One region of the Nocardia sp. NPDC060255 genome, then DNA from elsewhere that is predicted to be linked to it. Evidence: riboswitches for the same ligand, from Rfam matches in the RefSeq annotation. Region 1 holds a riboswitch; each other region holds the start of a gene.
The links. Region 1 has a riboswitch for S-adenosylmethionine ahead of ACFWF1_RS00570 (rhodanese-like domain-containing protein). Riboswitches for the same ligand answer to the same signal wherever they lie in the genome.

Region 1 (7,543 bases):
ACCAGCCCTGCCAGGTGGTGAACGGGATGCCCTTACCCTCCAGGAAGGTGGTGACGGCGTCCAGCTCCGGCTGCGCGGCCGGAGTGAAGTTCGCGCTGTCGTCGAGCAGGCAGGCCACCGTCTCGTTGGCATCGCCCTTGGTGTGGCCGATCAGGCCGACCGGGCCGCGCTTGATCCAGCCGGTGACGTAGGTGGCCGGGACGTAACGGTCGGCGCCGTCGGCGTTCTCGTCGCCGATCACCCGGCCCGCCTCGTTGGGCACGGTGCCGGCCTGGTCGTCGAACGGCAGGTTGGTCAGGTTCTGCGACAGGTAGCCGACGGCGCGGTAGACCGCCTGCACGTCCCATTCCTTGAAGGTGCCGGTGCCCTTGACGTTGCCGGTGCCGTCGAGCTGGGTGCGCTCGGTGCGCAGGCCGACGACCTTGCCGTCCTCGCCGAGGATCTCCGCGGGCGACTCGAAGAAGTGCAGGAACAGCTTGTGCGGGCGGTTGCCGACGTCGCGAATCGCCCACTGCTCGAGCGTGTTCGCGATCATGTCGACCTGCTTGGAGTGGCGGCGCGCGGCCTCGGAGCCCTCGTCGTAGTCGATGTCCTCGGGATCGACGATGACCTCGATGGTCGGCGAATGGTCCAGCTCGCGCAGCTCCAGCGGGGTGAACTTGGCCTGGGCCGGGCCGCGGCGGCCGAACACGTGCACCTCGAGCGCCTTGTTGGCCTTGAGGCCCGCGTAGACGTTCGGCGGGATCTCGGTCGGCAGCAGTTCGTCGCCGGTCTTGGCCAGCACCCGGGCCACGTCGAGCGCGACGTTGCCGACGCCGAGCACGGCGACCTTTTCGGCGTCCAGCGGCCAGGTGCGCGGTACGTCCGGGTGGCCGTCGTACCAGGACACGAAGTCGGCCGCGCCGTAGGAGCCGTCCAGGCCGATGCCGGGGATGCCGAGCGCGCGGTCGGCGTTGGCGCCGGTGGAGAAGATGACCGCGTCATAGAAGGTGCGCAGGTCGTCGAGGGTGATGTCGGTGCCGTAGTCGATGTTGCCGAGCAGGCGCACCTGCGGCTTGTCCAGGACCTTGTGCAGGGCGGTGATGATGCCCTTGATGCGCGGATGGTCCGGCGCGACGCCGTAGCGGATCAGCCCGAACGGCGCGGGCATGCGCTCGAACAGGTCGATGCTGACCTCGGCATCGGACTTCATCAGCGCGTCGGCGGCATAAATCCCGGCCGGTCCGGCGCCCACGATGGCGATGCGGAGCGGGCGGTTAGCTGCACTCTGTTCGGTCATCTTTTACGCGCACCCTTTTGGTCGAGAACAAATTAACGGCGTCTTCCTTAGCCTAGGCTAAGTTACGCGCTGGCTGGTTGCACCTGGCGGCGCGGACACTGGAGTTGTCGGCTCGTGGCCACTCCAGCCGCGGCTATGACAGCAGGCCGCAGTCTCGCGATTCTATCGGTGGTTGGTGGGGCGGCCCTCGGCGGTGCGTGAACTGAATGGATGCCATCGACGCGTGCTATTCGGGTTACCCGATCTCGCGACGTTGATTCCCCGCGCGGCGCAACGGCCTTCGTCATCGACGGTCACCCGGGTCGGGGGTGCGCATCGGATATCCCTGCCGACCAGGGATCATCGTGGGCATGAGCGATCAGCAGTCACCCGCGGAGGACGAAGTCATCACGGTCGATCAGACCGACAAGCGTTCCGTGGCGCCGTTCGTCGCCGCGGCCGTCCTCGCGGTCATCGTGCTCGGCGCGATCATCATCGGCGGGGTCGTGTCGCCCGCTGAGAAAAATGTCACAGAATCGGACCGGATCGCCGCCGCCGTGCGCAACTTCGTCGAAGGGTCGAACACCACCGATCTGGTGCCCCCACCAGGCACGGGCTGCCAGGGCTTCGACCCGAAACGCTCCCCACTCGCCGGGCGTTCCGGCGGCGGAAAGACCGTGGAAATCACGAAACTCGACGATCCGAAGATGGACGGCGATCGGGCGAAGGCGACGGTCACCACCAAGGTCGACGGCACCGAGGCGACCGCGACCTGGAATCTGACCAGATCCGGTGACAAATGGTTGGTCTGTAATTGAGCATTCTCATACCGTGAGCAGCCATTTGACAGGGCGGCCCTAGTCCAGGCAATCTCAGCAGAAGGTCATGAGAACCAGTGCTAAGCCCCGGCAATACTGGTCGGCAACCCTCCTCCGCGGTGGGGTGCTCCGGGTGACGACCTGGCCGCGCGTCAAACCCGAGCGCGGCAAGTGCGGATTCTAGGAGGGTCCAGATGAGTTATGCCGGTGACATCACCCCGCAGCAGGCTTGGGATCTGTTGCGAGACAACCCCGAAGCCGTCTTGGTCGACGTGCGCACCGAGGCCGAGTGGAAGTTCGTCGGCGTGCCCGACACCAGTTCGATCGAGCGCCCGACGGTGCTGATCGAGTGGGTCGACTCGACCGGCACGCGCAACGGCGAGTTCACCGAGCAGCTGGTCACGGCGCTCGACGGGCACAACCCGGAAGCGCCGGTGATCTTCCTGTGCCGTTCGGGGCAGCGCTCGATCGGCGCGGCGATCGCCTCGACACAGGCCGGGTTCGGTACCTCGTACAACGTGCTCGAGGGCTTCGAAGGGCCGGTCGGCGCGGACGGACATCGCGGCGGCACCGGCTGGCGTGCCCTCGGTTTGCCTTGGCGGCAGTCATGAGCCTTTGCTGTTCGGCTGACATGTTCTCGCGGAGCTCTGGCGGGAGGCGGTCGTGATCACCGGTGGTGCGTTCGATAAGCCGCTGCCCGAGGGCGTCGGCCCCGCGACTCTCGGTGTGCGAGGCGGGTTGCGGCGCTCCGGTTTCGAGGAAACCTCCGAGGCGCTGTACCTGACCTCCGGTTTCGTCTACGAGAGCGCGGAGGCCGCCGAGGCCGCGTTCACCGGTGACGTGGAGCATTTCGTCTACTCCCGCTACGGCAACCCGACGGTGGCCATGTTCGAGGAGCGGATGCGACTGCTCGACGGCGCCGAGGCGTGCTTCGCGACCGCGAGCGGAATGTCCGCGGTCTTCACCGCGTTGGGCGCGCTGCTCGGTGCCGGTGATCGACTTGTCGCCGCGCGCAGCCTGTTCGGGTCCTGCTTCGTGGTGTGCAACGAGATCCTGCCGCGCTGGGGCATCGAGACCGTCTTCGTCGACGGCGAGGATCTGGACCAGTGGGAACAGGCACTGTCCGTGCCCACCCAGGCCGTGTTCTTCGAGACGCCCGCCAACCCCATGCAGACCCTCGTCGACGTGCGCCGGGTCACCGAACTCGCGCACGCCGCGGGCGCGAAGGTGGTGCTGGACAACGTCTTCGCCACCCCGCTGCTGCAGCGTGGTTTCGAACTCGGTGCCGACGTGGTCGTCTACTCCGGCACCAAGCACATCGACGGCCAAGGCCGGGTACTCGGTGGCGCCATCCTCGGCGCGAAGGACTACATCGACGGCCCGGTGAAAACCCTGATGCGCCATACCGGCCCGGCACTGAGCCCGTTCAACGCGTGGACGCTGCTCAAGGGTTTGGAGACAATGCCACTGCGCGTTCGCCATTCGACCGAATCCGCCTTGCGCATCGCCAACTTCCTGGAGACCAGCAAGTCGGTCAGCTGGGTGAAATACCCCTTCCTGGAATCACATCCGCAGCACGACCTGGCCACCAGCCAGATGAGCGCAGGCGGCACCGTGGTCACCTTCGAACTGAACGCCCCGGCCCACGAAGCCAAGAAGCGCGCTTTCGAAGTCCTCAACCGCCTGCGCATCATCGACATCTCCAACAACCTCGGCGACGCCAAATCCCTCATCACCCACCCCGCCACCACAACTCACCGCGCCATGGGCCCCGAAGGCCGAGCCACAATCGGCCTCACCGACGGCGTAGTCCGCATCTCCGTCGGCCTAGAAGACGTCACCGACCTCCTCGCCGACCTCGACCACGCCCTCAGCTAGCAAGGCTCACAGAGCGTCAACACTCCTCACAGCAGTTAGACCTGCTGTGAGGAGTACGGAGGGTCTGTGCACACATGCCAGCCGCCGGTTCGTTCGGTCCGGCGGCCGATTTCGGCGGCGCGGGTCAAGCGAGCGAACCAGTTGTGCGGGGAGTCCAGGTCGCGCCAGGTCCAGCGGACGACTAGCCAGCCGAGTGCGCGAAGGGTGTCCTCGCGCGCCTTCTCCGCGATTACCACGTCCTCGGGTGGCCGATCGCCGACACGGGCACCGCGGTATTTCACCAGACCATCGAATTCGCCGATGACACCGAGCTCTGGGAACAGAAAATCGACTCGCGCGACGATCTTGCCGGTCGCGGTGGTGATCTGAGCTTGCAGCGTGGGTTCGGGGAAGTGGGCGGCGCGCAACGCTACTCGGCTGCGCGATTCGCCGACACTCTCGGACCTGCCGTCGAGGAAGGCCACCACCCGCCGCGCCGCCGGATTACCCGGCCGCCCCGCCGAACGTGCGAGCTCGGCGAGCAACTCGTCGCGGGTTGTTTTGCCAGAGTGCAACGCGTGATCACCGACGACGACGGCCTGCTCGAACGGAACGGACCTGGCGAGGTCGATGACGGTTCGCGCCACACTGGTGACGCGGAGACCCCCGACCCGCACGATCTCATCGGGATCGATCCGCATCGAGTGCAAGGCCACCTGCCGAGTCACCCTGCCGCCGCTGCGCCGCGCGCGGGTGAGATGAACCCGCCCCAACGAGAGTGCCCAGCAAGATAATTCGTGCACGATCGCCGCCGAGACATGGCTGACCACCGCCTCGGCACTCGAAGCCCCGGCCACAGCGTGCGTCAACATCAGATGCTGATGTTCAGCAGACACGGCCTGCCCCGAAGCAGCGGTGACATACGACCCGCGCCGAACCCGCTGCCACGCAACCCCGTGCAACTCCCGATCAGTGAAGCCACCCGCGAGCGCGTCCCGCCGCGCAATAGGAACAGGAAGATCCATGCCGACCATCCTCGGCAGCGAACCCTCCCGCCGCCACCGCCAATCCCCGAATTGTGGACAACTCCCGCCTGTGGAGAGGTTCGTTGAGGGGGTCACAGAGACTCGACACCCCTCACAGCACCTCTAACTGCTGTGAGGGGTGTGCTGGGTCTGTGACTCAGGCCAGGGCGCGGAGGCGGGGGGCGAGGTCGCGTTGGAAGAGGTCGAGGAAGCGGCGTTGGTCGTGGCCGGGGGCGTGGAAGACGAGGTGGTTGAGGCCGGCGTCGAGGTAGGGCTTGATGAGGTCGACGGTCTCGTCGGGGTCGCTGGCTACGATCCAGCGCTTGGCGATCTGTTCGATCGGGAGGGCGTCGGCGGCGGCTTCCATTTCGATCGGGTCGGTGATGCTGTGCTTTTGTTCGGGGGTGAGGCTCAGGGGGGCCCAGAAGCGGGTGTTCTCCAGTGCCAGTTCGGGATCGGTGTCGTAGGAGATCTTGATTTCGATCATCCGGTCGATGTCGTCGATGGTGCGGCCCGCCTTGGCGGCGCCCTCGGCGACGGCGGGCATCAGCTTCTCGGTGTAGAGGTCCATGCCCTTGCCCGAGGTGCAGATGAAGCCGTCACCCGCGCGGCCCGCGTAGCGCGCGACCAGCGGTCCGCCCGCGGCGACGTAGATCGGGATGCCGCCCTTGGGCACGTCGTAGATGGACGCGCCGACGGTGTTGTAGTACTCGCCCGCGAAGTCGACGCGGTCGCCGGTCCACAGCGCGCGCATCAGGTCGACGGACTCGCGCAGCCGCGCGAAACGCTCCTTGAATTCCGGCCATTCGCCCTGGTATCCGGTGGCGATCTCGTTGAGCGCCTCGCCGGAGCCGACACCGAGCATGATCCGGTCGGGGTACAGACAACCCATCGTGGCGAAGGCCTGTGCGATCACGGCGGGGTTGTATCGGAAGGTGGGCGTGAGCACCGAGGTGCCGAGCTGGATCCGCTTCGTGCGCTCGCCGACCGCCGCCATCCAGGCCAGCGAGAACGGCGCGTGCCCGCCCTTGTGCCGCCACGGCTGGAAGTGGTCGCTCACCGTGGCGCTGTCGAGGCCGTGGTCCTCGGCCAGCACCGCGATCTCCACCAGTTCGCGCGGCCCGAACTGTTCCGCCGACGCCTTGTATCCGAGCTTGAGCTCACCCATGTGCGCCACTCCTGTCGCTTCGCTGCACACCTGTGCGGGCATTCCCGCACACCGTTTGTTGGCCGCAGACACGCTGCGGTCATGCTTCGCTTCAACCGGTGCGGGACCGTGAACGTTCCCGCACCTCGGTGATCATTCGAGCACTGCCCCGTGCTTTTCGCACATACGTCATACGGCCCTCTTCGACCATAGTCAGCGGCACTCGAAGGTGTGCGAAGGGTCGCATCGAGTCGGAGTTACCCCCAGAGACCTGTCCGGTAGCGGACAATTGTCTGGTGACTGATGAACCGATCCTGTCCTATCTGACCGACATGGACGGTGTGCTGGTGCACGAGGACCAACTGGTGCCCGGCGCCGACGAGTTCCTCGCCGAACTGCGCGCCAACGAGACCCCGTTCCTGGTGCTGACCAACAACTCCATCCGCACCCCGCGCGACCTGCAGGCCAGGTTGCGGCACACGGGACTCGACATTCCGGAGGAGGCGATCTGGACCTCCGCGCTGGCCACCGCCACCTTCCTGGACGAGCAGCGGCCCAACGGAACCGCCTACGTGGTCGGCGAATCCGGCCTCACCACGGCGTTGCACGAGATCGGCTACGTGCTCACCGACAGCAATCCCGACTACGTGGTGCTCGGCGAGACCCGCAACTACTCCTTCGAGGCGATCACCACCGCGATCCGCCTGATCGAGAAGGGCGCGAGCTTCATCGCGACCAATCCCGACCCGACCGGCCCGTCCCGGGACGGCTCACTGCCCGCGACCGGCTCGGTGGCCGCGCTGATCACCCGCGCGACCGGGCGCGATCCGTACTACATCGGCAAGCCCAACCCGCTGATGATGCGTTCGGCACTGCGCCGGATCGGTGCGCACTCGCAGTCCACGGTGATGATCGGCGACCGGATGGATACCGACGTCATCTCCGGATTGGAGGCGGGCATGCGCACCATCCTGGTCACCACGGGCATCTCGACTCGGTCTTCGGTCGAGGCGTATCCCTACCGGCCGACGATGGTGCTCGACTCCGTCGCTGATCTGGTCGGGCGCACCAAGGAGCCGTTCGCGGGCTGATCGCACGGCGTGGCGTCGGCCAGTGATCATCCGGGGTCGGTGATGCCGTCGAGTGTCGCCGACAGTGTGGTCAGCGCGTCGACGATCGCCAGGAACCGGTCGTAGCCGAGCTCGTCCACCAGGCGCTCGGCGACGACCGCGTGCTGCGGATTGATGCGGCGCACCGCCGCGAGCCCCTCGTCGGTGATCGCGACCAGCTTGGCGCGCCGATGCGCCGGGTTCGGCCGGTATTCGGCAAGTCCCTTGTCCACCAGCAGATCCGCGATGCGCTGCACGCTTTGCCTGGTGATGCCCATTGCCCTGGCAATGCCCGCCACCGGCAGCGGCTCGGTCATCACCGCGCCGAG
Region 2 (7,543 bases), on a different contig from region 1:
CCGGATTCGCTTCCAGCGCCGGGTATTTCCTGGTCAGCGCAGTGCGCGGGCCAGGTTGGCGTCGAGCGCGCCGAGGAACTCCTCGGTGCTCAGGTAACCCTGGTCGCCACCGACCAGCGACGCGAGGTCCTTGGTCATCTGACCGCCTTCGACGGTCTTGATGACGACATCCTCGAGGGTCTGCGCGAAGCCGATCACCTCGGGGGTGTTGTCGAGCTTGCCGCGGTGCTCGAGCCCGCGCGTCCAGGCGAAGATCGACGCGATCGGGTTGGTGGAGGTCGGCTTGCCCTGCTGGTGCTGGCGGTAGTGCCGGGTGACGGTGCCGTGCGCGGCCTCCGCCTCACAGGTCTTGCCGTCCGGGGTCAGCAGCACCGACGTCATCAGGCCGAGCGAGCCGAAGCCCTGCGCCACGGTGTCGGACTGCACGTCACCGTCGTAGTTCTTGCAGGCCCAGACGTAACCGCCCTCCCACTTCATGGAGGAGGCGACCATGTCGTCGATCAGGCGGTGCTCGTAGGTGAGGCCCGCCGCGTCGAACTGGGTCTTGAACTCGGCATCGAACACGTCCTGGAACGTGTCCTTGAACATGCCGTCGTACGCCTTGAGGATGGTGTTCTTGGTGGAGAGATACACCGGGTAGTTCTGCTGCAGGCCGTAATTGAACGAGGCCCGCGCGAAATCGATGATCGAAGCCTTGAAGTTGTACATGCCCATGACGACGCCGCCGTCCTCGGGCATCTTCACGACCTCGTGCTGGATCGGCTCGCTGCCGTCCTCGGGCGTGAAGGTGATGGTGACCGAACCGGCCTGATACACCTTGAAATCGGTGGCGCGGTACTGGTCGCCGAACGCGTGGCGGCCGATGATGATCGGCTTGGTCCAGCCGGGCACCAGGCGCGGAACGTTGGAGATGATGATCGGCGCACGGAAAATGGTGCCGCCGAGAATGTTGCGGATGGTGCCGTTGGGCGACCGCCACATCTTCTTCAGGCCGAATTCCTCGACGCGCGCCTCGTCCGGCGTGATGGTGGCGCACTTGACGCCGACGCCGTGGCGCTTGATCGCCTCTGCCGCGTCGACGGTGACCTGGTCGTCCGTCTTATCCCGGTACTCGATGCCCAGGTCGTAGTACTCGAGATTCACATCGAGATACGGGTGGATCAGCTTGTCCTTGATGAACTGCCAGATGATCCGGGTCATCTCGTCGCCGTCGAGTTCGACGACGGTACCTTCAACCTTGATTTTGGACATGGATCTTCGTGTCCTCCTAGGATGGTGCCCTCATTGCACGGCCAGGTGAACACGCTTGTGAGCGGACCCCAGCTGTTCCAACAGACAACGTATATGCCCCGCGTTGTCCGCGAGACGTGTGGTGCAAACAAGACAAGCGTACTGCTGCCGATGATCGTGGTGTGCGGGCAGCCCCCCGAGTGAGAAACCCCACGAACTTACTGACTGGTAGGTCATTCCGCAATTCCCAGGTCGGCCCCGCCCAACGACCACGGTCCGCGCAGCGCCGAACTGGCGATACGCGGACCGAGGGGGATTACTGCGAAATTCAGACGCCGACGTGGACCGGGCGCGCCCCGTCCTCGGAACCCTCGATGAGGTTCTCGGGCCGGTCCCGGATCATGAACGCGATCACCGGAACGGCGGCCAGGAAGAATCCGGCGCCGACGTAGAACGCCACGTCGTAGCTGTGGATCGAGGCGCGGGCGATCAGGTTGTCGATCGTGGCGTGACTCTCCGCGTAGGACTTGGCCGTCTGCACCGAGATGGTCGTCAGCAGCGCCGTGCCGACCGCGCCGCCGACCTGCTGCGCCGCGTTGAGCAGCGCACTGGCCACGCCGGAATCGGCCTCCTCGACCTGATGCAGCGCGACGGTCTGCATGCCGACGAACAGCGGACCCATGCCGAGCGCGATCAGCACCTGCGCGGGCAGCACGCTCGACGCGTAACTGTCGCCGAAGCCGAGCTGGGCCAGCCACAGCAGGCCGAGCACCCCGAGCACCGCACCGGCCACCATCAGCGGACGCGGGCCGAGCTTCGGCAGCAGCGCGCTGGTGACACCCGCGGAGATGGCGATGCCGGCCGGGAACGGCAGGAAGGCGAAACCGGCCTTCAGCGACGAGTAGCCCAGGGTGATCTGGAAGTAGTAGCTGAGGAACAGGAACATCGCGAACATGGCGATCGGCACCAGCAGCGCGGCCAGGAACGCGCCGCCTCGGTTGATCTCGCCCGGAATATGCAGCGGCAGTAGCGGATTGGCCGAGCGCCGTTCGATCACGACGAAGGCGATCAGCAGCGCGGCACCCGCGATGAGCAGGCCGAGGGTGCTGCCTGCCAGCCAGCCGTCCTCGGCGGCGCGGCTGAAGCCGTACACGATCGCGATCAGGCCGAGCGTCACGGTGACCGCGCCGGGCACGTCGTAGCCGCCGGTCCGTGGCGCGGGCACGTCCTTGACCACCCATGCCAGCGCGCCGACCAGGGCGAGCAATGCGATCGGGGTATTCACCAGCAGGCACCAGCGCCACGAGGCGTACTCGGTGAGCGCGCCACCCGCGATCAGGCCCAGCGCGGCGCCACCGGCCGAGATGCCGGCGAACACGCCGAATGCGGTGGCCCGCTCACGCGCCTCGGTGAAGGTCACCGACAGCAGCGACAACGCCGCGGGCGCGAGCAAGGCCGCGAACGCGCCTTGCAACGCGCGCCCGGCGAACATCTCCGCGCCGTTCTGCGCGAGACCGGCAAGTGCCGACGCGGCGGCGAAGCCGACCAGGCCGATGATGAACATCCGGCGCCGGCCCAGGTAGTCGGCCAGCCGGCCGCCGAGCAGTAGCAAGCCGCCGAAGATCAGCGTGTAAGCGGTGAGCATCCACTGCTTGTTGCCGTCGCTGATGCCGAGATCAGCCTGGGCGAAGGGCAGCGAGATGGTCACGATGGTGGCGTCCAGAACCACCATGAGCTGGGCCAATGCGATCACGCCGAGGGCGAACCAGCGGGCCGAGCTGCCTTGTTTTACCGGAACTTCTACTGCTGTCGCAGTCTCGGTCACCGTCGTCTCCTCTTCGTAGGAAGTGCTTGGCTATCCTGTCATCAGACGACATTTGGCGTCAAGAGAAAAATGTCGCGCTACGACATTTGACGGTTACGGACACGAAAACACTGGGTTGCGATAAGGTGGGCACATGCTCGAGTCACCGACGCCGACGGGCGCGAGTGCCGCAGCCGAAACTCCTGCGGGCGCCGCGCATCCCGGCCTGCGCGAACGCAAGAAGCAGCAGACCCGGTTGCGAATCATCGAGGTCGGGCTGAACCTGTGCGACACACAGGGTTTCGACGCGACGACGGTCGAGCAGATCGCCAACGCCGCGGATGTCTCGCCGCGCACGATCAACCGGTACTTCGACAGCAAAGAGGACATCGTCCTCGGGCCGGTGCAGGACTTCGGCCAGGCCGTGGCGGAGACGCTGCGCAGGCTTCCGGTCACCGACAACGAACTGGAATCGCTGCGCTCGGCGTTCCTGCAGGTGATCGACCGAGCCGTCAGCGAACCGGGCGGCGGGCCGATCTCGTTCCGGCAATTCCAGCAGATGCAGCGGATCGTGCGCAGCAGTCCTGCGGTCAGCGCGCGCAGCCTCGAGCACGCCGACAAGAAGAACATCGCCATCGCCGCGGTGGTCGCCGACCGGCTCGCCACCACGCCGTGCGCGCTCCCGGTGCGGCTGATCCTCGGCTCCTGGCAGCTCATCAACCACCTCGCCATGGAGTGCGGCGAGAGCATGTTCGACTACGACGATCTGTACGAGGCCGCGACGGCGGGCCGGAACTCGTTCTGCGCGGCCTTCGATGAGTTCCTCCGGGTCTGCGGCGGCGCGCGGACCAGCGCTTCCGACTGAGTTCGCGCATAGGTTTCAACCGTCGCGCGACGTCCGGTTATGATGCCTTCAGGTCATGAGTGCCAGCGCGAAGCCCCGGCTTGCTGGACGGCAACCCTCCAGCAGCGGTGGGGTGCTCCGGGTGATGACCGGGCTCTCGAAGGTCGAGAGCAAGCGCGCTTTCAGGAGGTTCCCGAAATGTGTTGTTGTCCTTCGCCCAAATCCCGATAACCCCGTAGTTCTGGCGAACAACCTTTTCCTTTGGAGCAAAGCTCATGAGTGATTCCACCGTGCCCGCGGCCGATATCGATCCCACCGCGCAGTGGTCCTTCGAGACCAAGCAGGTGCACGCGGGACAGGCACCGGACAGCACCACCGGTGCCCGGGCCCTGCCGATCTACCAGACCACCTCGTACGCCTTCCGCGACACCGATCACGCCGCCGCGCTGTTCGGGCTCGCCGAGCCGGGCAACATCTACACCCGGATCATGAACCCCACCCAGGATGTCGTCGAGCAGCGCGTCGCCGCGCTCGAAGGCGGTGTCGCCGCGCTGCTGCTGGCCTCTGGCCAGGCCGCGGAGACGTTCGCGATCCTGAACCTGGCGTCCTCGGGCGACCACATCGTGTCCAGCCCGCACCTCTACGGCGGCACCTACAACCTCTTCCACTACTCGCTGCCCAAGCTCGGCATCGAGGTGTCCTTCGTCGACGATCCCGACGACCTGGACCAGTGGCGGGCCGCGATCCGGCCGAACACCAAGGCGTTCTACGGCGAGACCATCGCCAACCCGAGCAGCGCCATCTTCGACATCCCCGGTATCGCCGCCATCGCGCACGAGGCCGGGCTGCCGCTGATCGTGGACAACACGGTGGCGACCCCGTACCTGATCCAGCCGCTGGCGCACGGCGCCGACATCGTCGTGCACTCGGCGACCAAGTACCTCGGCGGGCACGGCTCGGCGGTGGCCGGCGTGCTCGTCGACGGCGGCAATTTCGACTGGACGGTGACCGACGCGCAGGGACAGCCGCGCTTCCCCGGCTTCACCACCCCGGACCCCAGCTACCACGGTGCGGTGTTCGCCGACCTCGGTGCGCCCGCCTTCGCACTCAAGGCCCGCGTGCAGCTGCTGCGCGACCTCGGCTCGGCGATCTCGCCGTTCAACGCGTTCCTGATCAGCCAGGGCATCGAGACGCTGAGCCTGCGGGTCGAGCGGCACGTCGCCAACGCCAAGGCGGTGGCCGAATTCCTGAGCACCCACCCGGACGTCACCAAGGTCATCTACGCGGGCCTGCCGACCTCGCCCTGGTACGAGCGCGCGCAGCAGCTGGCACCGAAGGGGCCCGGCGCGATCGTCGCCTTCGAGCTGCGCGGTGGTGTCGATGCGGGCAAGAAGTTCGTGGACGGATTAGCCCTGCACAGCCATGTGGCTAACATCGGAGATGTGCGCTCTCTCGTGATTCACCCCGCGTCGACCACACATTCGCAGCTGACGCCCGACGAGCAACTGCTCGCAGGCGTCACTCCGGGTCTGGTCCGCTTGGCGGTGGGGATCGAGGGCATCGAGGACATCCTGAGCGATCTGCGGGCCGGTTTCGCGGCGGCGGCGACGTGACGTTGAGTACCGAACCGAGTTTCGCCCGTTCGTCCGGGGTGGCCCTGCCACCCCCGGACGGGCGGCTCGGCATCATCGCCATCGGGGACGTGCGGCTGGAAAGCGGCGCGGTCATTCCGCAGGTGCATCTCGCGGTGCAGCGGTGGGGCGAGCTCTCGCCCACGCTGGACAACGTGGTGCTGGTCGAGCACGCGCTCACCGGCGACTCGCACGTGGTCGGGCATCCGGACGACATTCATCAGCTGCCCGGCTGGTGGGACGGCATGGTCGGACCGGGCTGTCCGCTCGACACCGACGAGTGGTGTGTGATCGCGACGAACGTGCTCGGCGGCTGCCAGGGCAGCACCGGGCCCTCGACCCTGGCGCCGGACGGAAAGCCTTGGGGCGCACGGTTTCCGGAAATCTCCATCCGTGACCAGGTGGCCGCCGAGGCGGCGCTGATCGACCTGCTCGGCATCGAGCGGCTGGCCGCCGTGGTCGGCGGGTCGATGGGCGGTATGCGGGTACTCGAGTGGATGGTCGGCGCGCCGGATCGAGTCGGCTCCGCGCTGGTGCTGGCCGTCGGCGCGCGCGCCACCGCGGACCAGATCGGCACCCAGACCACCCAGATCGCGGCGATCAAGGCCGATCCGGACTGGCAGGGCGGCGATTATCACGACACCGACCGCGCGCCGATGACCGGCATGGGCATCGCCCGGCGCATCGCGCACCTCACCTACCGCACCGAGGACGAGCTGGACCACCGGTTCGAGAACGGCGCGCAGGGCGCCGAGGATCCGTGGCGCGGCGGCCGGTACGCGGTGCAGAGCTACCTGGACCACCAGGCCGACAAGCTTTGCGGGCGTTTCGATCCCGGCACCTACGTGCTGCTGACCGAGGCGATGAACCGGCACGACATCGGCCGCGGCCGCGGCGGCGTGCGCGCGGCACTGGCCGCGACGCCGGTGCCGTGCGTGGTCGGCGGCGTCGACTCCGATCGGCTGTACCCGCTGCGCACGCAGCAGGAACTGGCCGAGGGGTTGCCGGGCTGCGACGGTCTGGAGGTCGTGCACTCGCGCGACGGACACGACGGCTTCCTCACCGAGGCAGCGGCTGTGTCCAAGCTGCTGACCGAAACCATGCGGCTGGCTCAGCAGAGCCGTCAGCCCACCCGCTGAATCCACCTCGCGCGCGGCGGTTCTCGCCGCGGCTAGTCGGTGGTGGGTGCGCCGACCAGTAGTTGGACGATGGCGTGGACGAATCCTTGGAGGCGTTCACGAGGGTATTCGTCGGGCTCGCTGACGGCTAGACGGCCGAGCATTTCGGCGACCTGCAGCAGCGAGTTGGTCAGCAAGCCGGAATCGACTCCGGCCCACCGGGGTTCGAGTGCGGTGCCGACGCGGACCAGGGCCTCGGCCTGGTCGAAGATGCCGGCGCGCGAATTGCGCAGTGCCTCACGGTATTCGTCGGGGGCGTTGCCCGGACCGGCGAGGATGAGCCGCCAGCGGGTCGGATTCTCCAGTGCCACACCGACGAACGCCTCGACGGTGGCCGAGGCGGCGACGACCGGGTCGGCGCCCATCAGGTCGGTCGGCAGCGTCTCGGCGACCTGTTCGAGGCCGCGTTCGCGTTCCCGTTCCAGCAGCGCCGCAACGAGTTCCGCGCGGGTCTTGAAGACGGTGTAGAGCACCGGCTTGCCGACGCCCGCCTCCTGGGCGACCGCCTCCATACTCAGCTCGTGCAGTTCCATCCGGCTCAGCACCGCGAAGGCGGCGTCGAGCAGCTGGGCCCGGCGCTGCTCCGGCGGCAGGCGTGGCGCGTAGCGCCTGCGCGGCTTATCCGCCGCGGTACGCGATGTCGTCACTGCCGCTGCACCTCCATGCGGTCCATCCTGACAGCATCCCGGTCTCGATCCCGCATCCCGTCCGACACAAATGCTACGCAACCGTTGTATTCATTGCCAGCAATTGCTACGGTTGCGTTGTATTCACCCCCGGTGCCGGGGCGATCACCGCAAAGGAGCACGTGATGCACTTCGATCCGACCACCCTGCGCCGGGACGATTACGGGTTC
Region 3 (7,543 bases), 1.0 Mb from region 1:
GATCAGCTGGCCGGACACCACCGAGCCGGTCATCAGGCCGAGCACCATGGGCAGCATCTGCAGACCCGCCAGCGTCGGGCTGGCACCGCGCACCACCTGCAGGTACTGCGGCAGCAGCGAGATGCCGCCGAACATGCCGGCGCCGACCACGAACGAGATCACCACGCCGAGCGCGAAGGTCTTGTTCTTGAAGATCCGCAGCGGGATCAGCGCCGCATCGCGCAGCGCCTTCTCGACGAACACGAAGCCGATGACACCGGCGATACCGATCACATAGCAGGCAATGGAACGCCCACTGGCCCAACCCCATTCGCGACCCTGCTCGGCGACGATGAGCAGCGGGACCAGGCCGACGGCGAGGACGAAGACGCCCCACCAGTCCACCCGATCGGTGGAATGCGGCCGCTTCGGCAGCTTGAGCACCCGGTACACCACCGCGAGCGCGATCAGGCCGATCGGCACGTTCACCAGGAACACCCAGCGCCAGCCGCTGACGCCCAGGATCGTGTCCTGCCCGGCGAGCACGCCGCCGAGCACCGGGCCGATCACGCTGGAGGTGCCGAACACAGCGAGGAAGTAACCCTGGTACTTGGCGCGTTCGCGCGGCCCGACGATATCGCCGAGGATGGTCAGCGCCAGCGACATCAGACCGCCCGCGCCGATGCCCTGCACGGCACGGAACGCCGCCAGCTCGTACATCGACTGGGAGATGGTGCACAGCAGCGAGCCGACGATGAAGATCGCGATCGCCAGCATGAAGAACTGCTTGCGGCCGAACATGTCGGACAACTTGCCGTACAGCGGCGTCGCCAGCGTCGCGGTGATCAGGTAGGCGGTGGTCGCCCACGCCTGCAACGAGTAGCCGTCGAGGTCGTCGGCGATGGTGCGGATCGCGGTGGACACGATCGTCTGGTCCAGTGCCGCAAGCAGCATCCCGAGCATCAATCCGCTCAGGATCACCAGAATCTGGCGATGGGTAAAGGCGGGTGGCGCCTCCACCTTCTCAGCAGTCGTCATGTCTTGTTCTCCGTCCCAGTAAAGGTCTGATCCCAATTGCGGCGCATCGCTGCGATCATCTCGGGTCTGGTGCGCTCGAAGTCGTCGACGAACTGCCGGAGCATTTCGGCGAAAACGGCCCGGGACTGCGGCTCCCAATCGGCCATCACCCGGGTCAGGTTCTCGTTGCGACGCCTGCGGACTTCTTCGGCGACGGTCCGGCCACGATCGGTGACGACGAGCACGGTGGCCCTGCCGTCCGCCGGGTCGGCCTGCCGCTCGACCAACTGCTTGCCGACCAACTGAGCCACCTGACGACTGACCGTCGACGCGTCCGAATGCAACACATCGGCCAGCGCGCCCGATCGCATCGGCCCGTCGTGACACAGCCGGATCAACGTCGCGAATGCCGCCGGATCGAGCCCGTCCTTCGTCCACGTCCCGATCTGGGCCGCAGTACGGTCACGGATCCGCTGCAATCGGGTGAGCTGCATCGCGATCGTGTCGATCGTTTGCTCGTCCAAACCCTATACCTTTGCTTGCATCAATCAATTAGTTGCGCGATGCAAGTATGCGGACGAGCCTCCTACTGGGGCAAGTGATTTACCGGGCTTTACTTACCCTTGAACTCCGGTGCCCGCTTCTCGAACACCGCTTTGATCGCCTCGGTGAGGTCTTCCGACGGCAGGAACGCGGAGTTCCACGCGGACACGTAGCGCAGCCCGGCGGCCACCTGGTCCTTGTTCCGCTGATCGAGCACGTCCTTCACACCCTGCACCACCAGCGGCGGGTTCGTGGCGATTTCGCGTGCGGTGGCGTGTGCCGCGTCCAGCGCCGCCTCCTGATCCGCGAAAACGTCGTTGACCAGGCCGATCTTCTCCGCCCGCGCCGCGTCGATGTCCTTGCCGGTGTAGGCCAGTTCGCGCAGCTGCCCCTCGCCGATGATGCCCGGCAGCCGGTGCAGCGACCCGATGTCGGCGACGATGGCGACCTTCGCCTCGCGCAGGCTGAACTTCGCGTCCGCGCTGGCGTAGCGGATGTCGACGGCGGCGATCAGGTCCAGCCCGCCGCCGATGCACCAGCCGGAGATCGCGGCGATCACCGGCTTGCGGCAATCCGCCACCGCGGTCACCGCCGCCTGCAACTTGCGCAGCTCGACCAGGAACTCGGTGCGCGGCGCGGCGAACGCCTTGTCGGCCATCAGCGGGCCGAACAGGCCGCTCATCGCGGGCAGGTCGAGACCGTACGAGAAGTGCTTGCCCGAGCCGGTGAGCACGATCGCGCGCACCTCGGGGTCGGCGTCGAGGCCGTGGAAGATCTCCGGCAGCTCCCGCCAGAAGTCCGGGCCCATCGCATTGCCCTTGCCGGGACCCGTCAACGTCACCTGTGCGACGTGGTCCTTCGTTTCTACGGTGAAAGCCTGCCAATCAGTCATTTGTACAGCGTATCGAGCAGGCGGGAGACAGGCACTCCGCATCCAGGAATGGGTCGCACCTACGACCAGCACAGTGTGGATTCGCGAGCGCCGTTCGCGGCCCCGCCAACACGCTGCAGCCACCCAGACGTCAACACCGCGATCACGCGGCCGGTCCGACCTCCCATGTAAACCCTGCGCAAAATCGGTGCGGCGCACTAGGTCCCGGCCAGTGCTCCAGCGGATCATGGAGTCAGTCAGCAAACCTCAATCATCGAGTCGGAGGCCATCATGCTGATGCATCGAGGAATCGGTCTCGAACGGTTCAACGAAATCTCCCGCGCCCGTGCGATACACGCGCTCTTCTCCTGCTGCGGCAATGTCACCTGGGCCGCCAAGCTCGCGGCCGCCCGGCCCTATCCGGATCGGGACGCGCTGCTGGCCGAGGCCGATATCGAGTTGCTCGCGTTGTCCCAGGCCGATCTGGATCGGGCACTCGAAGCAGTTGCGCACGAACAGGTCTCGGGCGGCAGCGTGACCGAGCTCGCGCGGATCACCCGTGCGCGGATCGCGCTGATGCTCGGGCCGAGCGAGGGCTATCCGGAATACTGACGCATTATCGAGTAGCCCGGCGCACCATCCGCAATCGCTCTACTCTGGTGGCATGCGCAGGTCGACATTGCCACCGATCGCCTGCCGAGTCGCGGACACCCTCATCGCCCGAGGCCATCACGGTGTCATCGTGACCCAGCCGGCACCAACGCCCACCATCGCCGATGCCGCGCGAACGCTCGGCGTCGAGGTGGGTGCCATCACCTCCGCGCTGGTCTTCCTGCTGGACGAGGATCCGGTGCTGCTGCTGGTTTCCGGCGCGCACGAGGTCGATCTCGAGTCCACCGGAAAGCGGCTGGAGGGCACGCTCACCCACGCGCCCGCCGAGATGGTGCGCGAGGTGACCGGCCAGCCGATCGGCGGCGTCGCCCCCGTCGGCCACCCCACCAACCTGCCCACCTGGGTGGACACCGCCCTCTCCCACCACCGCGAGGTGTGGGCCTCGGGCGGCCACCCGAACACGGTCTTCCGCACCTCATTTCACGAGCTGGTGCGCATCACGGCCGGTCTGCCGATAGACGTCGACTGAAACCGGCGGCCGCGAATCGGACAACAAGTCGCCGCAGGCAATATAGGCGAGCCGGAGGAACCCCGCGTAGTTTTGGACGGGTGACCGAAGCAGAACGGCCCGCCACGGATTTCCAGATCCCTGATGATCTGAGCGGGATCACCGCCGAGCAGTTCCGCGCCTCGATGCGCCACTATCCGGCGGGCGTCACCGTTGTCACGCTGAACTCACCGAGCGGCCCGATCGGCTTCACCGCGACCTCGTTCGCCTCCCTGTCACTGGCGCCCCCGCTCGTCTCCTTCAACATCGCGCACACCTCGTCAAGCCTCACCGCACTGCTCGATGCCGACTCGGTCGTCATCCATTTCCTCGGCGAACACCAGCACGAGCTGGCCCAGCGCTTCGCCCGCACGGCCGCGGACCGCTTCGCCGACCGCTCGCTATGGACCACCCTCGACACCGGCGAACCCGTCCTGCACGGCACCCCCATCTGGCTGCGCGCCACCATCCACCAACTGATCCCCCTCGGCGATCACACCCTCGTCGTCGGCCTGGTAACCCGAGTCCACGACAACACCAACGAAACCCCCGCCGCCGCGCCCCTCCTCTACTACAACGGCCGCTACCACCGCCCGACCAGACTCGGCGACTGAACGCGGTCGCCCACGCCGGGCGACCGCCGTTGCCGGACTAGTCGACGAGGCAGGGGGCGGCGCCGGTGGGAGATTGGGACGTGAACGGGCGGGTTTCCGGGGTGGGGTTCCAGAGGCCTTGCGTGGTGGCGTAGTTCCAGGCCGGTCCGGCCTCGACCAGCGTGGCAATGGCTTGGATCAGGCGCTCTACGTCGGCGAGGGTGGTACCCAGGCCGATGCTGGCGCGGAGCGCGCCGTCGAGGTCGAGGCGGGCCAGCAGCGGGTGGGCGCAGAAGCGGCCGTCGCGGACGCCGATGCCGTGTTCGGCGGACAGGTAGGCGGCGACATGGCCGGGGACGAATCCGTCCAGGGTGAAGGCGACGATGCCGACGGCGTCGGGGGCGTCGGTCCAGATGCGCAGCAGGTTGACGCCGGGAATGGCGGCGAGTCCGTCGCGCAGCCGGTCGGCGAGCCGGTGTTCGTGCGCGGCGAGCGCGTCGGCGTCGATCGCACAGAGCGCGTCGCAGGCGGCGGCGAGCGCGGCGGCGCCGAGCACGTTGGGCGAACCGCCCTCGTGCCGCTGCGGGGCGGGCGCCCATTCGGCGCCGGTGGTGGTGACCTCGCGGACCGCGCCGCCGCCGGCCAGGTACGGCTCGGCGTTGTCGAGCCAGTCGCGGCGGCCGACCAGCACGCCCGCGCCGAACGGCGCGTACAGCTTGTGGCCGGAGAACGCGAGGTAGTCGATGCCGGTGTCGCGCAGGCTGATTCGCCGGTGCGGCGCGAGCTGGGCGGCGTCGACGAGGATGCGGGCGCCGCACTGGTGGGCGATGGTGGCCAGGCGCTCCAGCGGCAGCACCTCGCCGGTGACGTTGGAGGCGCCGGTGACCGCGAGCAGCGCGGCGGGCTTGCTACACAGCTCGGCGACCAGCCGCCCGATGGTCTCCTCGACGGTGGCCGCGGCCTGCACGACGCGGCGGCCGCGCGTGGTCCACGGCAGGAAGTTGGCGTGATGCTCGATGTCGAGCACCACGGTGTCGCCGGGCACGCAGGACGCGAGCAGGTTCAGCGAGTCGGTGGTGTTGCGGGTGAACACCACTACCTGGTCGTCGGTCGCGTCGAGGAAGCGGGTCACCGAACCGCGGGCGGCCTCGTAGCATTCGGTGGAGATCCGCGAGGCGTAGCCCGCGCCGCGGTGCACGCTCGCGTAGAACGGCAGCAGCTGCTGGATCCGGTCGGTGACCTGGGCCAATGCGGGTGCGCTCGCCGCGTAGTCGAAGTTGGCGTAGGTGGTCGTCCCGCCTTGGACGAGCGGCACCTGGAGGTCGTCACCGGAAACCCGGGCGAGGGGGGCACAGTTCTGGGTCGCCACAGCAGTCATCACGAAAATCCCGTCGGCTCTGGGACCCGCAATCAGGTGATTCGTCGAGTCCGCGCTTGCCGCACCCGGTCGGGTGTCAGCCCGGTCGTCACCCGGAGCACCCCACCGCGGAGGAGGGTTGCCGACCAGCAAGCCGGGGCTGAACGCTGGTACTCATGACCTGAACCGAGATTGGCAGACATCCCCCGGCGCTGTCAACTGGTCCGCGGCGCCGCGTGTTCGCCCGGAAAACTCCCGCGCTGGTCACCTCCGTCGGGAGCGGTGGAAATCCATTGCTTCTGCGGCGACTTTGCGGTCACATCATGAGGTGTCACTTTCGCTGCTGTTCAGCTTCGTCGGTCTGTGCGTGCTGCTGGCGCTGACGCCGGGCCCGGATTCGTTTCTCGTGCTGCGGTTCTCGCTGGTAGACGCCCGACCGGGCATCGCGGCCGCGATCGGGTCGGCGCTGGGCGGGATCCTGTGGGCGGTGGTGGTCGCGGCCGGTGTCGCCACGCTGCTGGAGCAGTCGGCGACCGCGTATCGCGCGCTGAAGCTGATCGGCGGAATCTACTTGGTGTACTTGGGTATTCGCGCGCTGCTCGACCAGCGGCGGCAGCGCGGAGCGGGCCGGGACGCCACCGGCGCGGAGGGGCTCGCACAAGCGGGCGGCGGTACCCGCGCGTCGGTTCGCTCGGCGTTCACCGCGGGCGTCGTCTCGTGCATGTTCAACCCGAAAGTCGGCCTGTTCTACCTCGCCGTGCTGCCCCAGTTCCTGACCGAGGTCACCTTCGCCAACACCCTCGCCCTCGGCGCCGTCGAATCGAGCATTGCCGCGGTAGCGATGGTGCTCCTGGCCCTGGCCGCCTCCCGCGCGGTCGCGCTGCTGCGCCGCCCGAAGCTCCGGGATCGGCTCGAACAGGTGAGCGCCGCCATCCTGGCCACCCTCGGTGTCGGCACCGCCGCCTCCGCGGCCTGATCGATGCTGCGCGAAACGCCCTGAGCTGCAAGATCACCGGGCTCATGTGGGGAATCACACCGGAATAAGCAGGTCGGCGCAGCGATCATCCAGCGAACCCGCCGGGTAACCCGCCGACCAGGCGTTGCTTCGGCGTGTCCGGGAGAAATCGCCACGACCTGCAACAACCCCGCCCACAGTCCCGAGACGGGCAACCGCGCCGGTGAACAACAAACGTCGACAACCCCGAGTACCGTGGACAACTGGTCACCGTGGTGTTTGCCCACTGGTAACCCAGCTATGACACAAACAACACCAGGGAAGTGCGAGGCAGGTCGAATGGGAGGTGGGCAGGGCGTCATGCTCCAACCACAGGTTGATGTGACGGTGGACCCACTACTTCGGACCGCGCACACGCCACCGGCCCGGACCCTCGTCGACATCCTGACCGCGACCGCGCTGACCCATCCCGACGCACCCGCCATCGATGACGGCCAGGTGGTGCTCAGCTACCTCGAGCTCGTCGTCGAGATCGAGAAGACCATGGCCCGGCTCGCCACCGCGGGCGTGCGGCCGGGCGACCGGGTCGGCGTGCGGATGCCGTCGGGCTCCGGGGAGCTCTACCTGACCATCCTCGCCGTCCTGTACGCGGGCGCCGCCTATGTGCCGGTCGACGCCGACGACCCGGACGAACGGGCCCAGCTGGTCTTCGGCGAGGCGCAGGTCACCGCGATCGTCACGGCCGCGGGCATCGAGACGACACCGGCGGGCATCCGGGCCACGGCGGACCAGCCGGCCGACGCGAGCACGAGCACCCTGCCGACCCCCGCCGACGACGCCTGGATCATCTTCACCTCCGGCTCCACCGGAACGCCGAAAGGTGTTGCGGTGACCCATCGCAACGCCGCCGCGTTCGTGGACGCCGAGGCCCGGCTCTTCCTGCCGGACGCCCCGATCGGCCCCGGCGACCGTGTGCTCGCCGGACTCTCCGTCGCCTTCGACGCCTCCTGTGAGGAAATGTGGCTGGCCTGGCGCAACGGCGCCTGCCTGGTGCCCGCTCCGCGCGACC
Region 4 (7,543 bases), on a different contig from region 1:
CAGCGCGTGCTGGACCGCGGTGATCAGCCCGTTGTTCTTCTTGGTGAGCACCGCGATCTCGCCTTGCAGCGCGTCGCCCGCACCGGAGAAGGTGGCGAGGATCTTGGTCTGGTTCGCGGTGGCGGAGTGGTAGATCGCGGTCGGGTTGGGACCGATGTAGCCGTCCAGCCGCTGCGAGGCGAGCGCCAGGTAGTAGTCGCTGGTCTGCTGGAAGTAGGCGATGTCGATGGGCGCCAAGCCCGCCGCGCGGTTCTGCTCGTTCCACTTCACCAGCAGCTGCTCCTGGTTGGTGCCGCTGCCGACGCCGATCCGCTTGCCCGCCAGGCTCTTAGGATCCTTGTACTCGAGGGTGCTCTGCTTGGGCACCTCCAGTGCGACGGTGTCGTTGCGGTAGGTGGCGAAGTCGTATTTCTCCTTACGCTCTTCGGTGACCGTCACGTTGGAGATGAACGCGTCCACCTCGCCGGAATCGATGCGCACGAAGTTCTGCGACCAATCCGCCACCTGCAGCTCGAGTTTCAGGCCGAGGATGTCGGCGACCAGGGAGGCGAAATCGACCTCGGAGCCGACCACGGTCTTGTCGTCGTCGGCGTAGAAGCGCAGCGGCGGCGCGGTGCCGGACGCACCGGTCACCACCAGGGTGCCGCGATCCCGAATGGCCTGCGGCACTTCGGCGGCGATGTTGTCCACCTTGGTGGTGCGCACCCGGCCGGTCTGGGCGGCGGAGAGGTCGAAGGTGATGGCACCGGCGGGCTGGGCCGCGGACTCCGCTTCGGGATCGGTGCAGCCGGTGGCCAGCAGTACGACCGCGGTCGCGGCGGCGGTGGCCAGGGCGGAGAGCTTCATCGGGAACCTGTTCATCAACGGACTCGGGAAAGGAACGCGCGGGTGCGCGGGTGGTGCGGATTGTCGAGGACGGCCTCGGGCGGCCCCTGCTCGACGATGGCGCCCGCATCGAGAAACACCACGGTGTCGGCGATCTCGCGGGCGAAGCCGATCTCATGGGTGACGATCACCAGCGCGGTGCCGCCGTGCGCGAGGTCGCGGATCACATCGAGGACCTCGCCGACGAGTTCGGGGTCCAGCGCGGAGGTGGGTTCGTCGAACAGGATCACCCTGGGGCGCAAGGCGAGTGCCCGCGCGATCGCGACCCGTTGCTGCTGTCCTCCGGAGAGCCTGCGCGGGTACGCGTCGGCCAGTTCACCGATGCCGACTCGGTCCAGCAGCACCCGCGCCTCGGCCTCGACCTCTTTGCGGTCCCGGCGTTGCGCGGAAAGCGGTGCGATGGTGACGTTGTCGAGCACGGTCAGATGCGGGAACAGGTTGAACTGCTGGAAGACGAACCCGATGCGCGAGCGCTGTTTGCGCACCTCGCGGTCGGGCAGCGCGTGCAAGGTGTTGCGGCGCAGCCGATATCCGATCAGCTCGCCGTCGATGTGCACGGTGCCCGCGTCCAGCGACTCCAGGTGGTTGACCACCCGGAGCAGCGTGGACTTGCCGGAACCGGACGGGCCGATCACCGTGACCACCTCGCCGGAGCGCACGGTCAGGTCGACGCCGCGCAGCACTTCGTGCGCGCCATAGGCTTTACGGACGCCGCGGACTTCGACGGCGAGTGCGGTGGTCATCGGGTCGCTCCTCGCGGTGCGGTGGAACCGGATTCGGCGATCTCGCGCAGCTTCTGCCAGGCTCGCTGGGCCGGTGACGGCGGTGGCGTGCGCTGGGTGCCCTTGGCGTAGTGACGCTCGATGTAGTACTGCGCCACCGAGAGAACGGTGGTGAGCACGATGTACCAGGCGGTGGCGACCAGCAGCAGCGGCACCACCCGGCCGTTGCGGCCGTAGATCACCTGGACCTGGTAGAACAGCTCGGCGATCGCCATCACCGACACGATCGAGGTGCCCTTGAACAGGCTGATCACCTCGTTGGTCGCATTGGGCAGGATCGAGCGCATGGCCTGCGGTACCACGATGGAGCGGAACTGGCGCACCTTCGGAATGCCCAGCGCGGCAGCGGCTTCCAGCTGACCGGCGTCGACGGAGATGATGCCCGCGCGGATGATCTCGGCCGAGTACGCCGCCTGATGCAGCGCGAGCCCGATCACCGCCGCGGTGAATCCGCTGATCACGCCGTTCACCTCGAAGGTGAAAAAGGAAGGACCGAAAGGGATTCCGATCGACAGCGTGTTGTAGAGGTAGGCGATGTTGAACCAGAACAGCAGCTGCACGATGAGCGGAATCGACCGGAACGCCCAGATGTAGCTCCACGAGATCACCCGGAGCACCGGATTGTTCGACAGCCGCGCGATGGCCAGCGCGGTGCCGAGCAGGAAGCCGAGCGCGGTGCCCCAGGCGGTGAGCTCCAGCGTCACCTTCAGCGAGGCCAGCACGGACTTCGCGGTGATGTACTTCGCGAAAGTCGGCCAATCCCAGCCGGGATTGGTGACCAAGCCGTGGATGAACTGGGCGAGCAGGATGAGCGCGACGGCGCTGATCACCCAGCGCCACGGATGCCAGGTCTTGGCGACGGTCGGCGCGGAATCGCCTGAGCTGGTGGCGGATCCGTCCGGCACCAGATCGAGCGCGACGGTTGCGCGAGTGTCGGTAGCGACCGGATCGCCGTCGGTAGTGCTGGGGGCGGCGGCGTCGGGTGCGGTGGACGCGGTCATGACTGCACCTGGCCGGCGCTCGGCTCCGTCATGACTGCAGCTGGTGTTCGCTCGCTGCGCTCACTCATGGTCGGGGTCCTTCGGAAGAACGAACGAGACCGCGCCACCTCGGGCCGCGGTCACATCACCCGGCCAGCGACGGGTGCAACAGACTGGCTGCGGGTCAGCCCCGACAGCTCGCAGACGTCACTTTGCATTGGTCGATATGTCGGCGGCCCCAACGGGCGCCTCGGACAGCGGAGATGATCACTTCGGTTCCTCCATCGGTCCCGGCGGAAGCACCCGCACCCGGTGAGCCGGGGGGTTGCTGCGACGTCGACGAGCCAGGTCTCTCGGTCGCTCTGGATGGTTGTCGCCGATCCGGACACCGGATGATGTCAGGGTCGAGCCGAATTATCATGCCCAGCAGGGGAACCCTTAGACAAGGGAAGCAATCACGGTGAGCGTAGATCTTGCCTCGGCTCGATTCGCCGGGTATTTCCGATAGCCGGACATGCGCTGGCTCAGCCTGATTGCGGACGGCCTGTCGGGTGTCGGCTTTCGTGGTGCGGGCGCTCACATACCGGGGCGGCTCCGCCGGGAAGCAGCATACGGCTTAGCGCAAGCCTCGATGTGCGGACCCCGCGAACTCGTCTTGCGAAACCCGGGGACGAGGGGGCGCCGCCGCCCATCGAAGACACGCCGAGAGCTTGCCGCAGGCAATATAGCCAGTTCACAGCGTTTGCCGGAGTACCGTCAGCCTTCGATTCGCGTCGACGATGAGAAGAGGTCGCCATGGCCGTACCGCGCCGTCTGACCATGCTGTCCGCTGCCGCGACCTGCGCGCTGGCGCTCGCCGCCCCCACCGCGGGCGCGACGCCGACGCCGTCTGCAACGGCCCCCGTCCCGCCCGGTCCCACCCAGACCGGAACCGTCGCGCCCGGCGACCTGTTCGGCGTCTACAACACCGCGATCGACGGCCTGCGCGCCTTCGGCATGCAGCCGTTTCTCTACCCGACCGCGGCCGCGTACTGCCTCAACGGCAACTCCCTCGGTCTCGCCCCGGCCGTGGCCGGCGCGGTGCCGGGCCCATGGCCCAAGACCTCGGTCACCATCCCCGGACTCGACCTGTCCGCCGTCAAGGCCGGACAGACCATGTTCACCTTCGTCCCCTACGGCCTGAACCAGGACGGACCGGACACCACCGGCATGCAGGTGGCCTGGCTGAACGTGACCAGCGGCCGCGGCGGCCTCGCCTCGATGGGCCCGCTGTCCACCATCCTGCGCGCGATGATCCCCGCCGAAGTCCCGATCGCCCTGCGGCCCATCGCCGAACGCGCCATCCAGGACTTCTTCTTCGCCGCCCTCCCGATGGGTGGCGTGCGCGCCGTGCCCGTCGACACCGGGCAGGGCACGGTGCTCGCCGCGGTCTTCGGGACCGTCGAGAACGGCGGCAAGTCCTGCTTCTTCCTGCCGACGGTGGGGATCACCGAGGTTCCGTAGGAAGGCGTTATGTGTTGAGCGCGCGACTTTTCCAGCGCAGCGCGCCGCGTCGGCGGGCGCGCTGGGAGCGTGCCCACAGCAGTAGGTAGGCGAGCACCGAGAACGGGTGGGCCAGGGCCGCAAGGACATCGGCGGGGGAGAGCGGTCCGCTGGTTTCGGTGGAGCGGGCCAGCAGCCTGCCGGTGACGGCCGCCGCGTAGCCGACGGCACCGGCGCGGCGGACGGCCCCACGACCGCCTACCGCCGCCCAGGGCGGGATCCAATAGGCCAGGGCGGCAAGCGTTCCCACGGCGGCTCCGCCCGCAATGGTGCCGCCGTACGCGGACCACAGCCAGCGGGTGTATCCGGCGTCGAGTTCGGCAGCGCCCTCGTACATTCGGGTGCTCGCCATGCGGCCCGCGGCGACGAGGGTGGTGGGTTGTCCTGCCCGGCGCAGTGTTCGGGCGATATCGAGGTCTTCGGTCACGCTTGCGGCAACCGCGGCATGTCCGCCGACAGCTCGGTAGGCGGCGGTATCGAACACCAGGAACTGGCCACAGGCAACGGAAGTCGACGGCCGTAGGCTCCGATTGGCCAGCGCGATCGGCAGTGTGGCCGCCCAAGACCAGCACAGCAACGGCTGCACCAGCGCCTCGGCCACCGTGTCGGCCCGCTGCCTCGGCCACGGTGCCACCAACGCGACCCGCTGCCTGCGCAATTCGGTGACGGCCGCGGCGACCGCCCCCGGTGCCAGCCGCACATCCGCGTCGACGAACACCAGCACCGGCGTATCCACCGATTCGGCCAATCGCGCACACGCGGCAGCTTTGCCGGTCCATCCGGGCGGTGGTTCGGTGTCGTTGCGCAACACCGTGATTCGCGGATCCCCACCGGCCGCATCGATCGCCGTCGCAAAGGTGTCGTCGCCCGACGCGTCATCGAGAATCACGACCCTCATCCGCGAGACTCCGCGCTGCGCCCGCAGATCCGCGATCAACCCGGGCAGCCGCGCGGCCTCGTCACGAGCCGGAACACACACGGTGACCGGCTCGATCACCTCGACCGCGGTATTCACCAACTGCCGCACCGTAACCCGGTTGTAGAGCGCGATTCCAGCGCCCAGCAACGAGATTCCGGCCCCGCACCGCACCGTCTGCGTCATCCGGCTCACGGAACTCGGCTGCGGCACAACGGTTCAGCGGCCCTGTTTGACCGTTTTCCACCAGCGGCTCCAGGACAGGCCGGTGGGGGCGCCCGGTGCGGGCGGATTGCGGTCCATGTAGGCCATCGCGGCGACGATGGCGGCGACGGCGAGGGTGATGCCGCCGACGATGCCCGCCCAGCCCGCGAACGAGCGGGTGTTCGGGTCGGCGTAGCTGACCTCGGCGCGCAATGTGGAGACGTCGCCGGCGGGCAGCTTCCAGGAGACGATGTTGTCGCCCTCGCGATTGCCGTTGGTCTTGGCCACCCGGGCCGGGAACGCGATGGTGAACTGCACGTCGGAGCCGTGCGGCGGCACGGATTTCAGGTCGACGCGCCCGCTCAGGCTCACCAGGTCGCCCGCGCGCTGGAACTGCAGCTGGAACATGCCCTGGGTTTGCTCGGACAGCTGACCGAGCTGGCCGACCTCGCCGAACGACATGTCCTCGAAGAACACCTGGCTGCCCACGTACCCGTCCTGGGAGTACGACTCGATGCGCACCTTCGCGGCGAGCGAGTCGGGCGCCTTCAGCTGCGGCCCCTTGTCATTGCCATCGGTGGGCACCACCGCGGCGACGATCCGCCCGGACACGCGGTCGTTGGACGAAACACCCATCGACACCTGCACCCGGAGGCAGCCCGCGAGCAGGGGTACCAGCAACGCCGCGAGCAGAACCGCCGCGGCGACACGCGCTCCAGGGCGGGGCGTCCGCGGCGACGGTAGTACCGGGGCATCGGGCATCGTGGTGACGGGACTCGGCTGCACGGGGACATCGTGCCAGGCCATCCGTCCAGATGCCCACGCGACGGGCGGAAGGAGGCCCGCGATGTGTCTCTGCTAGCCCGCCGGCGCGGGTTGCCGACGGGAAAAGTAGAGGTGACGCAGCAGCGGGAGGCCCAGAAAAGCCAGCCCGATGCCGCCGTAACAGGCCGAGATCGGGAGACCGAGAAACACGGCGTGTGCGAGTGCGGACCCGAGCCAGGTCCACAGAAAAATCGCCACCGGCACCGCGACCGAGCCGGAATTCGGTGCGAAGGTGTCCAGCCCTGCTGACGGAATCACCGGATTATCCAGCCCCACTGACACGGTGACCGCACGTTCCAAGGCGGTCAGCAGCACACCCATGAGCAGTGCCACCGTGAACCAACCGAGATAATTGGTGAGCGGGATCTCCGACAAACCAGGCAACCCCGAGCCGGTATCGCACCAGCTCCACTGCCCGTCGGCGACCATCTGCGGATCCAGAAAGAGGTCCCAGCCGACCGCACCGACTGCCAGCAGACCGATCCGCGACACCGCCCGCCGGGTGAGCAGCCCGGCCACCACCCAGACGGGATACAACCCGCCGGTCCACGCCAGCGGGACCACCAGCGGCACCCCACTGAGCGCGGGCCCCAGCCGATCCACCGCGTACTCGTAACACCCGAACGGCACCCCCGTCGCGGTACCGGCGACCTCGGCAGCCAGCCCGAGCCCCGACACGATCACCAAAAACCCGGCCGCATAACGCATCCCACGCGTCCCCACCGCATGCGCCAACGCCGTACCCGCCGAAAGCAGCACAACCGCCACCGTGACCCGGTCCCGCCCGACGCCATGCGTCAACGGATACGCGATCTGCACCAGGACCAGCGTCACCGCCAACGCAACCGGCGCACATCGCCGCACTGTCTCACGTGCGCCACCCCACCTCACAGCCGCACGCCCCTTGATTCCCCGCACCGGGAATCGCATGCAATTCTCGGTGCGGGAAGTCGGGAAGCGTGCGGCTGGGTCGTCATCGCCTGCGCAGCAGCGGGAATCGGTTGCGGCGGAGGTCGCGCAGCGCGAGGGTGGCGGCGCTGCGGCCGCTGGCGCCGGAGACGCCGCCGCCGGGATGGGTCGACGCGCCGGTCAGGTAGAGCCCCGGCGCGCCGGGCACGCGCTGGCCGGACAGTTCCGGCAGTGGCCGCCACAGCATCATCTGATCGAGGGACATCTCCACGTGCATCACATTGCCGCCGAGCAAGCCCATCTCCCGCTCCAGATCGGCCGGTGTCTGTACGTGCTTGCGCAGCACCGAATCGGCGAAACCCGGTGCGTAGGAGTCGACTTCGGCGATGATGCGGTCGCCCTCCCGCTCGGCGTGCTCGGCCCAGTCGCTGCCGTCGGCCAATCGATACGGATGCCACTGCGCCCACAGCGACAGCTGATGCTCGCCGGGCGGCGCGATA

Region 2: linked by a shared signal. The riboswitch ahead of ACFWF1_RS23510 (bifunctional o-acetylhomoserine/o-acetylserine sulfhydrylase) and the one ahead of ACFWF1_RS00570 (rhodanese-like domain-containing protein) in region 1 are both predicted to bind S-adenosylmethionine.
Region 3: linked by a shared signal. The riboswitch ahead of ACFWF1_RS05120 (aminotransferase class V-fold PLP-dependent enzyme) and the one ahead of ACFWF1_RS00570 (rhodanese-like domain-containing protein) in region 1 are both predicted to bind S-adenosylmethionine.
Region 4: linked by a shared signal. The riboswitch ahead of ACFWF1_RS27905 (amino acid ABC transporter permease) and the one ahead of ACFWF1_RS00570 (rhodanese-like domain-containing protein) in region 1 are both predicted to bind S-adenosylmethionine.

Annotation. Positions count from the first base shown of each region.
Region 1 covers NZ_JBHXAU010000001.1:112,425-119,967, reverse strand. Annotated here, with positions in the region: gene ACFWF1_RS00580 (FAD-dependent oxidoreductase) at 1-1,279, opposite strand, end outside; gene ACFWF1_RS00575 (hypothetical protein) at 1,630-2,076, shown strand; SAM riboswitch class IV at 2,140-2,256, shown strand; gene ACFWF1_RS00570 (rhodanese-like domain-containing protein) at 2,271-2,687, shown strand; gene ACFWF1_RS00565 (O-succinylhomoserine sulfhydrylase) at 2,740-3,954, shown strand; gene ACFWF1_RS00560 (hypothetical protein) at 3,990-4,958, opposite strand; gene fgd (glucose-6-phosphate dehydrogenase (coenzyme-F420)) at 5,116-6,126, opposite strand; gene ACFWF1_RS00550 (HAD-IIA family hydrolase) at 6,438-7,196, shown strand; gene ACFWF1_RS00545 (MarR family winged helix-turn-helix transcriptional regulator) at 7,223-7,543, opposite strand, start outside.
Region 2 covers NZ_JBHXAU010000013.1:49,893-57,435, reverse strand. Annotated here, with positions in the region: gene ACFWF1_RS23525 (NADP-dependent isocitrate dehydrogenase) at 34-1,251, opposite strand; gene ACFWF1_RS23520 (MFS transporter) at 1,559-3,055, opposite strand; gene ACFWF1_RS23515 (TetR/AcrR family transcriptional regulator) at 3,189-3,899, shown strand; SAM riboswitch class IV at 3,951-4,061, shown strand; gene ACFWF1_RS23510 (bifunctional o-acetylhomoserine/o-acetylserine sulfhydrylase) at 4,154-5,491, shown strand; gene ACFWF1_RS23505 (homoserine O-acetyltransferase) at 5,530-6,648, shown strand; gene ACFWF1_RS23500 (TetR/AcrR family transcriptional regulator) at 6,681-7,334, opposite strand; gene ACFWF1_RS23495 (oxygenase MpaB family protein) at 7,499-7,543, shown strand, end outside.
Region 3 covers NZ_JBHXAU010000001.1:1,110,023-1,117,565, reverse strand. Annotated here, with positions in the region: gene ACFWF1_RS05150 (MDR family MFS transporter) at 1-1,017, opposite strand, end outside; gene ACFWF1_RS05145 (MarR family winged helix-turn-helix transcriptional regulator) at 1,014-1,520, opposite strand; gene ACFWF1_RS05140 (crotonase/enoyl-CoA hydratase family protein) at 1,610-2,431, opposite strand; gene ACFWF1_RS05135 (2-oxo-4-hydroxy-4-carboxy-5-ureidoimidazoline decarboxylase) at 2,702-3,022, shown strand; gene ACFWF1_RS05130 (YbaK/EbsC family protein) at 3,075-3,551, shown strand; gene ACFWF1_RS05125 (flavin reductase family protein) at 3,632-4,183, shown strand; gene ACFWF1_RS05120 (aminotransferase class V-fold PLP-dependent enzyme) at 4,221-5,540, opposite strand; SAM riboswitch class IV at 5,588-5,701, opposite strand; gene ACFWF1_RS05115 (LysE family translocator) at 5,848-6,495, shown strand; gene ACFWF1_RS05110 (Pls/PosA family non-ribosomal peptide synthetase) at 6,835-7,543, shown strand, end outside.
Region 4 covers NZ_JBHXAU010000017.1:75,188-82,730, reverse strand. Annotated here, with positions in the region: gene ACFWF1_RS27915 (ABC transporter substrate-binding protein) at 1-861, opposite strand, end outside; gene ACFWF1_RS27910 (amino acid ABC transporter ATP-binding protein) at 861-1,628, opposite strand; gene ACFWF1_RS27905 (amino acid ABC transporter permease) at 1,625-2,668, opposite strand; SAM riboswitch class I at 2,926-3,020, opposite strand; gene ACFWF1_RS27900 (hypothetical protein) at 3,443-4,150, shown strand; gene ACFWF1_RS27895 (glycosyltransferase) at 4,158-5,291, opposite strand; gene ACFWF1_RS27890 (LppM family (lipo)protein) at 5,325-6,071, opposite strand; gene ACFWF1_RS27885 (carotenoid biosynthesis protein) at 6,168-6,968, opposite strand; gene ACFWF1_RS27880 (phytoene desaturase family protein) at 7,108-7,543, opposite strand, start outside.